2 regions of the Stenotrophomonas sp. 93052_Sma genome follow, and region 1 is predicted to be linked to the other one. Evidence: riboswitches for the same ligand, from Rfam matches in the RefSeq annotation. Region 1 holds a riboswitch; the other holds the start of a gene.

Region 1 (4,023 bases):
GGGTAATCGACCTGCGGCAGCGCCGCCACCGGCAGCAGGCGATAGGCCAGCACGCCGGACAGCAGCAGCGCCACCATCAGGAGAGTCGTTGCGACCGGGCGCAGGATGAACGGGCGCGAGAGGTTCATGCGCCGGCCTTGGTCGCGGCCTCCTCGGTGATGATCTCCACCGCCGTGCCGTCTTCCAGCCCGTCGATGCCTTCGATCACCACCTTGTCCCCTGCGGCCAGCCCGGAGCGCACGGCCACGCGCCCATCATCGGCCGGACCGAGCACCACGGTGCGGCGCTGTGCCTTGCTGTCCTTGTCGACGATATGCACGTAGTTGCCCTGGCTGCCGAACTGCACGGCGGCATCGGGAATCAGCAGCGCGGGCTGCTCGCCCAGCTGCAGGCGGACGTTGACGAACTGGTTGGGGAACAGCGCCAGATCGTGGTTGTCGAAGTGCGCACGCAGTTTCAACGTGCCGGTGGTGGTATCGATGCGGTTGTCGACGCTGGACAGCGAGCCGCGGGCCAGCTGCCGGCGTTCTTCGCGGTCCCAGGTTTCCACCGCCAGTGCCGGTTGCGCCTGCACGGCATCGAGCAGCGCAGGCAGCTCGGGTTCGGGCACGGTGAACAGCACGCTGATCGGCGCGGTCTGCGCCAGCGTCACCAGGCCTTCGGCATCGCTGGCGCGCACCAGGTTGCCCACGTCCAACCGGCGCAGCCCGACGCGGCCACTGACCGGCGCGGTGATGCGGGTGTACTGCAGCTGCAGGCGCGCTTCATCAACAGACGCCTGATCGCCGAGGCGGCGGCCCTGCAGCTGGCGCACCTTGCTCTGCTGGTCGCTCAGTTCCTGCCCGGACACGTAGTTCTGCTTCTGCAGTTCGCGGTAGCGCTGCAGCTGGCGCTCGGCGTTTTCCAGCTCGGCCAGATTCTGCTGCTGGGTACCCTGCGCCTGTGCCAGCTTCACTTCATACGGGCGCGGGTCGATCTGCGCCAGCAGATCGCCGGCCTTCACCTGCTGGCCTTCCTGGAAATGCAGCCGTAGCAGTTCGCCATCCACGCGGCTGCGTACCACCACGCTGTGCAGCGGGGTGACCGTACCGACCGCCTTCAGGCGCAGCACCAGCGGCTCGGCGCTGGCGCGTGCCACGCGTACCGGCACCGTCTTGCCCGGCGCATCGTCGCTGCTGCCGGCGCCATTCCGGGGCCACAGCCACCACGCCAGAACGGCGACGAGGGCGATGGCCAGCACCGCCCACAACAGGCGGGCACGACGGAAGCGGGAATTTTCGGCGACAGACATGGGGCATCCTGCGCCCTGCGCGCGCAGGGACATGCGGGCCCGTCGGCGCGTTCACGGCACCACGGGCAGCGGGGAGGGAGTTGTCTGGCGGGGCCGCGGGCGCGGCGTGGCTGGATGCCGTCGCGGCAGCGACGGGGTGACAATGGTAGCCAATCACCCCGGCCAATGCCGCATGACCATGGTCATGCAACGCATTCGGTAGTGCCGGCCGCTGGCCGGCAACCTGCCGGAATCTGCGGGCGCGTGCCGTGTTGCCGGCCAGCGGCCGGCACTACCGTCAAACAATCAATGCACTTCGTCGTGGTACACGAACTTCGGCATTTCCCAGCGGTAGTGGATCGCCAGCAGGCGCAGCGCGAAGCCGCCGCCGAGGCAGCACAGGATCGCGGTGGCGTCGGCCACGCCCCAGTGCAGCAGCAACAGGTAGGCCGCGCCGGTCAGCAGCGCGATGATCGCGTACAGCTCCTTCTGGAAGATCAGCGGCACCTCGTTGCAGAGAATGTCGCGCAGCACGCCACCGAAGGCACCGGTCAGCATGCCGGCGATCAGCACGATCGGCATGGCATGGCCGGCCTCGCGCGATCGAACAGCCGATCAGGGTGAAGGCGATCAGGCCCAGGCCATCGAGCACCAGGAAGGTGCGGCGGAAGTGGTGCATCCAGCGCGCCACCCAGGTGGCGATCAGCGCCGCGCACACGGTGAAGCCCAGGTACTCGGGATGCTTCACCCAGCCGAGCGGGTAGTGGCCGAGCAGGATGTCGCGCAGCGAACCGCCCCCGAGGGCGGTGACGCAGGCGATCATGACCACCCCGAACAGGTCCATGCGGCGACGGCCGGCGGACAGCGCGCCGGTCATGGCTTCGGCGGAAATGGCGATCAGGTAGATGATGGACAGCAGCATGGGACAGGCTCCGGGCGCGGTGGGGCCGGCCATGCGCGACTACCGCCACTGCCTGCGCAATGACGGGATGACGATGACCGGTGCCGCTCCCGCTGTCCTTTTGCCTGAGAGTTCAGCGGCGTTGGCCGCGTGCCCCTTCGGCGGATCGTCCCGGGCATGCCCGGTGACCTCTCTCCAGCTCGGCGAGTCGAATGCATGGTTGGTGGGATTCCAGCCCACCGGCCTGAGCGATCATGGGAGCCTGCGCCTTCGGCGGGCGCCAGCGCGGCGCCTCTCTCCTGCATTCGGGCGCCAGTATATCCGCTGCAGTGCAGCACGGCATAATCCGGGCATGGCCCCGTCCCTCCGCCCGTGGTTCCTGTACCTGCTCGAATGCCGCGATGGCAGCTACTACGCCGGCATCAGCACCGATGTGGAGGCGCGTTTCGCCGCCCACCAGGCCGGCAAGGGCGCGCTACACCCGGGCACGGCCGCCGCTGCGCGTGCTGGCCGTGCGCGAGTACCCGGACCGGGCCGCCGCCTCGCGGGCCGAGTGGCAACTCAAGCAGCAGCCGCGCGAACGCAAGCTGGCCTGGCTGCAGGAACCGGCCGAGACGCTTCTGTAGATCCACGCCATGCGTGGATGGGCCACTTGGCCCATGCCATGATCACCCCGCGCCCAGAGCTGGAGACCCGGATGTCCACGATTGCCCTGCTGTTCGCTCTTTCCGCAGCAACGAGCCCCACTGCCGATCCGGCCACCCTCGAGGCCATTGAAGCCACCTGCCATGATTACGTCGACGGCCAGCTGGAAGCCGACCCGCAGCGTGTCGCCCGTTCCCTGCACCCGGACCTGGCCAAGCGCGCGGTGCTCGGCGATACGCCCGACGAACGCCTGGGCCTGCGCCGAATGTCGAAGGAAGAACTGGTGGCGCTGACGAAGCAGGGCGCGTTGAAGACCCCGAAGGATCAATGGGACCGCCGCTGCACGGTGCTGGACGTGACCGGCAACGCCGCCTCGGTGCGGCTGGAAACCCTGTGGTTCGTCGATTACTTCCACATGGGGCGCTTCGACCAGCGCTGGGTCATCGTCAACGCACTGTGGTATCCAAAACCAAAGGCGAAGTGAGCGATGGGTGCTGCCGGCAAAGCATGGATCTCCGTCGTCATGCTGGCCGCGGGCATCGCACTGCTGCCTGGCCTGCTGTACCGGCTCGGGCTGGCGCTGGTGGAAGGCCGGCCGAAGCCGGCGGACCGCGCACCCAGTGGTATGGCTGCGTGCAGCAGTGAGCAGCGCACGGGATTCCAGCCGATGAATCCATGGAGCTTCACGACGCGGTTCTTCGATCCTGAAGCGTTGAAGAAGGCGACTGACGTCGAGCGCGAAGCGTTCTGGGTTGCACGCCGCCACCTGATGCGGCAGCCAAGGCACGACATGCTGCGCTGGCATCTCAGCAGTACCGCACTGACAGTCTGGATCACCCGGTATTGGAGTAGCACGCAGATTGCCGATGCCGCGAGGAAGGAGGATTTCTGCCGCACCTGGTCGAAACGGCGGGTGCCGGGCGGCCCGATGAACCGGTAGATCCACGCCATGCGTGGATGGTGTTGACGGGGTCAGAGCCCTTTCCTGCGGAAAGGGATCCGACCGCGCAGCAGCCGGCCAGCGGCCGGCACTACCGTCGGGGTCGCCGGTCTTCCTGGTCATCACCAAAAATGATGCGCGCGCTGCGCTGGTAGCTCCAGTACGCCACGGCCCAGTTCAGCAGCACCACGATGCGGTTGCGGAAGCCGATCAGGAAGAACACGTGTGCGGCCAGCCAGAACCACCAGGCGAGGACGCCCGAGAGTT
Region 2 (4,023 bases), 820 kb from region 1:
CGTCACGGCAGGCCATGAACGCGGCGTGCGGGCCGCCGAAGCCGAACGGCACGCCGAAACGCTGGCTGTTGCCGACCACGATGTCCGCGCCCCATTCGCCCGGGGCGGCCAGCAGGGTCAGGGCCAGCAGGTCGGTGGCCACGGCCACCAGGCCGCCGCGTGCGTGCACGGCGTCGACCAGCGCCTTGTAGTCGCCGACCTGGCCGAAGGTGTCCGGGTACTGCAGCAGCAGGCCGAAGGCTTCCGCTTCCAGTGCTTCGGCCGGGGTGCCGACGCGCAGCACGATGCCCATGGGTTCTGCGCGGGTACGCAGCAGTTCCAAGGTCTGCGGGTGCACGGCGTCGTGCACGAAGAAGGTGTCCGACTTCGACTTGGCCGAACGCTTGGCCAGGGTCATCGCTTCGGCGGCGGCAGTGGCTTCGTCCAGCAGCGAGGCGTTGGCGATTTCCATGCCGGTGAGGTCGGCGCACAGGGTCTGGAAGTTGATCAGCGCTTCCATGCGGCCCTGCGAGATTTCCGCCTGGTACGGGGTGTAGGCGGTGTACCAGGCCGGGTTTTCCAGGATGTTGCGCAGGATCACGTTCGGCGTGTGGGTACCGTAGTAGCCCTGGCCGATGAAGCTGCGCAGCACGGTGTTCTTGTCGGCGATCGCACGGATCTTCGCCAGTGCCTGCACTTCGGTCATCGACTCCGGCAGCGCCAGCGGCGCCGGCGACTTGATCTTGGCCGGTACGATGGCATCGGTCATGCCATCCAGCGACGCGTGGCCGACGACATCGAGCATCTGCGCGATCTCGGCGTCGTTGGGGCCGATGTGGCGCTCGACGAACGCATTGTGGTGCTCGAGCTCACGCAGGGAAGGGGTGTTCTGGGACATGGCGAAGGATCCGTCAGGAAAGGGCACACGCACGGGCACAAGCCGCCGGTCGGCGGTCTGCGGGGCGCCCCTCTGTCCTTTTGCCTGAGAGTTTAAAAGCGCGGCGGACCGCAGCTTCGTGCCCCTTCGGCGCCGGATCGAACCGGTCTCTCCAGAGTTCTGTTACGGGTGGTATCGGGCCTGAGCGATTACGGGCGTTGCGCCTTCGGCAGCGGTGTTCCGCTTCTCCCACCGTGTTGCCCGCTGATTATAGCCCGTTGCGGGCCCGCCGGCCGCCTCCAGGCATGGCCGCCGCGCCTGAATGGCCGATGGCCCGTCCGTGCGTTTTGTGCACCGCTGCATGGCATCGGGCGCAATCCCCACCTATGATGGGTGGATACCCGAATTCATCTGGCGCCGTCCCTGCAGAAGGGGACCGGCGCCCGCCGTGCGTGCCGCGCATGGCCCTGCCGGACGCCTTCCCCATGACCGCCGCTGTTGCTCCCTCCACCCGCCGCATGGCCCTGCTGCTCGCCGGTCTGGCCATGTTCGGTCCGTTCTCGATCGACACCATCTTCCCGGCGTTCCCGCAGCTGGCCCAGCGCCTGGCGGTGGACGAAGTGGCGGTGCAGCAGACCATCAGCGTGTACCTGCTGTTCTACGGCCTGATGAGCCTGGCGCACGGCCCGCTGTCCGATGCCTGGGGCCGCAAGTGGGTGATCCTCGGTGGCCTGGTGGTGTTCGTCGGCGCCTCGGTCGGCTGCGCGCTGTCCACCGACCTCACCACGCTGCTGGCGTTCCGCGCGCTGCAGGGCCTGTCGGCGGGTGTCGGCATGATCGTTGGCCGCGCGGTGATCCGCGATCTCTACCATGGCCACGACGCGCAGCGCCTGATGAGCCAGGTGTCGATGCTGTTCGGCATCGCCCCGGCCATCGCACCGATCATCGGTGGCTGGATCCTGCTCAGTGGCGCCGGCTGGCCGCTGATCTTCTGGTTCCTGGTGGTGTTCGGGCTGGTCCTGCTGGCGGCCACTGCGCGCTACCTGCCGGAGACCCATCCGGTTGAAGCGCGCGTGCCGTTGTCGCCGCGCACGTTGATGCGTGATTACCTGCGCATCGGCTTCAACCCGCGCTTCCTGCGCCTGGCGCTGGCCGGCAGCATCGGCTTCGGTGGAATCTTCCTGTACATCTCCTCGGCGCCGGTGTTCGTGATGCAGCATCTGCATCTGGGCGAGGGCGGCTTCGCCTGGCTGTTCATCCCCACCATCGGCGGCATGACCACTGGTTCGTTCCTGTCAGGGCGCATGGCCGGGCACACCACGCCCACCCGCCAGGTCGCCATCGGTTTCGGCCTGTGCGCGCTGTCGGTGCTGTTGAACGTCGGCTACGTGGCGCTGGCCCCGCAGTTCGTGCTGCCGTGGGCGGTGCTGCCGATCTTCCTGGGCGGCATGGGCATGGCGCTGATCTTCCCGATCCTGGCGCTGGCGGTGCTGGACATGTACCCGCACCAGCGCGGCCTGGCCTCGTCGCTGCAGGCCTTCGTGCAGCTGATGATCAGCACCGTGGTGGCCGGCGTGGTATCGCCGCTGCTGAGCGCCAGCCCGCTGCACCTGGCGTTGGGCCAGGCCGCGTTCTTCGGTGCTGGTTTCGTGTTCTGGTACTGGGAACACCAGCGTGAACGCGCGGCGCAGGCAGTCTGCACGAGTCACTGAGCAGCGTGCAGGGATAGGGCAGGCCGCGACGCCGGCAGCGCTTGCGACGGGAAACCACCGGACTAGGCTGGGCACTCCAGCCAGCCGGTGCACGGGTGCACGACAGCCAGCCAATCCGATGTCGTTGCATGAGGTTCCCCCATGGCTGCGCAGCAGACCTACCGCCTGTTCGAGGTGGCGCTGAAGGAGCGCCGCGTTCTTTCCCCTTCCCTGGACCGCATGGTGTTCACCGGTGCCGACGTGGCGCGGATGAAGACCGAAGGCCCGGACCAGCGCATCAAGGTGTTCTTCCCCTTGCCCGGCCAGGAGGTGCCGCAGGTCCCCAGCGGCGAGGACTGGTATCCACGCTATCGGGCCCTGCCGGACGACCAGCGCCCGCCGATGCGCACCTACACCATCCGCCAGCTGCGCGCCGAGCAGGGCGAGGTCGACGTCGATTTCGTCATCCACGGCGTGACCGGCCCCGCCTCGCGCTGGGCCATGCATGCACGGCCGGGCGACCGTGTGGTGCTGCTGGCCCCGGATGCCGACTGCGCCGACAGCAGCGAGGGCTGGGAATGGAAGCCGCCGGCCGGCGTTGGCCAGGTGCTGCTGGTGGCTGACGAGACCGCGCTGCCGGCCGTGGCCGGCATTCTCGAGGAACTGGCGGCCATGGTGGATCCGCCGCGTACGTTGGCCCTGCTGGAAGTGGCGCAGGCCGGTGATGCGGTTCCCCTGAAGGCGCCGGCCACGGCCGAGCTGGTCTGGTTGCCGCGCGGGCAGGCGGCGTACGGGCAGCCCTTGCTGCAGGCAGTCCAGGCAAGGTTGGCCGCGGCCTCGGGTGTGGCTGCCGGCGATGCGCTGGAGGAGATCGACGTCGATACGCAGATCCTCTGGGAGCAGGCCGATACCCGCGTGGCCGGGCCGCTGTACGCCTGGGTGGCGGGCGAGGCGGGGGCAGTGATGGCGATCCGCCGCCACCTGGTGCGCGATTGCGGGCTGGACCGCCGCGCGATCACCTTCATGGGCTACTGGCGGCACGGCAAGGTGCTGGACTGACCATACTGGATCGAGCACGCGTGAAGCAGCGCTGCGGGCGGGGTGCGCTATCCTTGCGCCCCCCTCGCAGCGGTACCGCACCATGTCCACCAGCTCCAAGACCCGCCGCGACCAGCGCCGTCGCCAGGAAAAGCAGGCCGCCAACAAGGCCGCTGCCCAGGCCTCGCCGGTGGAGCCGCATGCCGAACTGCGCGACGCGCAGCGCACCCTGCTGGCCGGTGTCGTGCGCCGTGACGGCGAATGGGTGCTGGGCATGGATGGCCGCATCGCCGGCCACAGTGATTCTGCCGCGCAGGTACTGGCGCTGATCATGCAGGCCGGTGAACTGCACGAGCGCAACGGCACACCAGTGCGCCTGATGTACTCCGATGCGCTGCGCGATGCCGCGCAGGCCGAAGCGAAAGAGAAGGGCCAGAC

Evidence for each region. Region 1 has a riboswitch for glycine ahead of ACZK2V_RS20790 (trimeric intracellular cation channel family protein). Riboswitches for the same ligand answer to the same signal wherever they lie in the genome.
Region 2: linked by a shared signal. The riboswitch ahead of gcvP (aminomethyl-transferring glycine dehydrogenase) and the one ahead of ACZK2V_RS20790 (trimeric intracellular cation channel family protein) in region 1 are both predicted to bind glycine.

The regions. Positions count from the first base shown of each region.
Region 1 covers NZ_CM151134.1:4,447,485-4,451,507, reverse strand. Annotated here, with positions in the region: partial or broken gene ACZK2V_RS20800 (multidrug efflux RND transporter permease subunit) at 1-128, opposite strand, end outside; gene ACZK2V_RS20795 (MdtA/MuxA family multidrug efflux RND transporter periplasmic adaptor subunit) at 125-1,291, opposite strand; partial or broken gene ACZK2V_RS20790 (trimeric intracellular cation channel family protein) at 1,577-2,192, opposite strand; glycine riboswitch at 2,277-2,380, opposite strand; glycine riboswitch at 2,394-2,483, opposite strand; partial or broken gene ACZK2V_RS20785 (GIY-YIG nuclease family protein) at 2,524-2,797, shown strand; gene ACZK2V_RS20780 (nuclear transport factor 2 family protein) at 2,869-3,300, shown strand; gene ACZK2V_RS20775 (hypothetical protein) at 3,304-3,756, shown strand; gene ACZK2V_RS20770 (NAD(P)/FAD-dependent oxidoreductase) at 3,848-4,023, opposite strand, start outside.
Region 2 covers NZ_CM151134.1:3,628,692-3,632,714, reverse strand. Annotated here, with positions in the region: gene gcvP (aminomethyl-transferring glycine dehydrogenase) at 1-877, opposite strand, end outside; glycine riboswitch at 940-1,042, opposite strand; gene ACZK2V_RS17105 (multidrug effflux MFS transporter) at 1,342-2,568, shown strand; gene ACZK2V_RS17100 (siderophore-interacting protein) at 2,710-3,606, shown strand; gene ACZK2V_RS17095 (hypothetical protein) at 3,689-4,023, shown strand, end outside.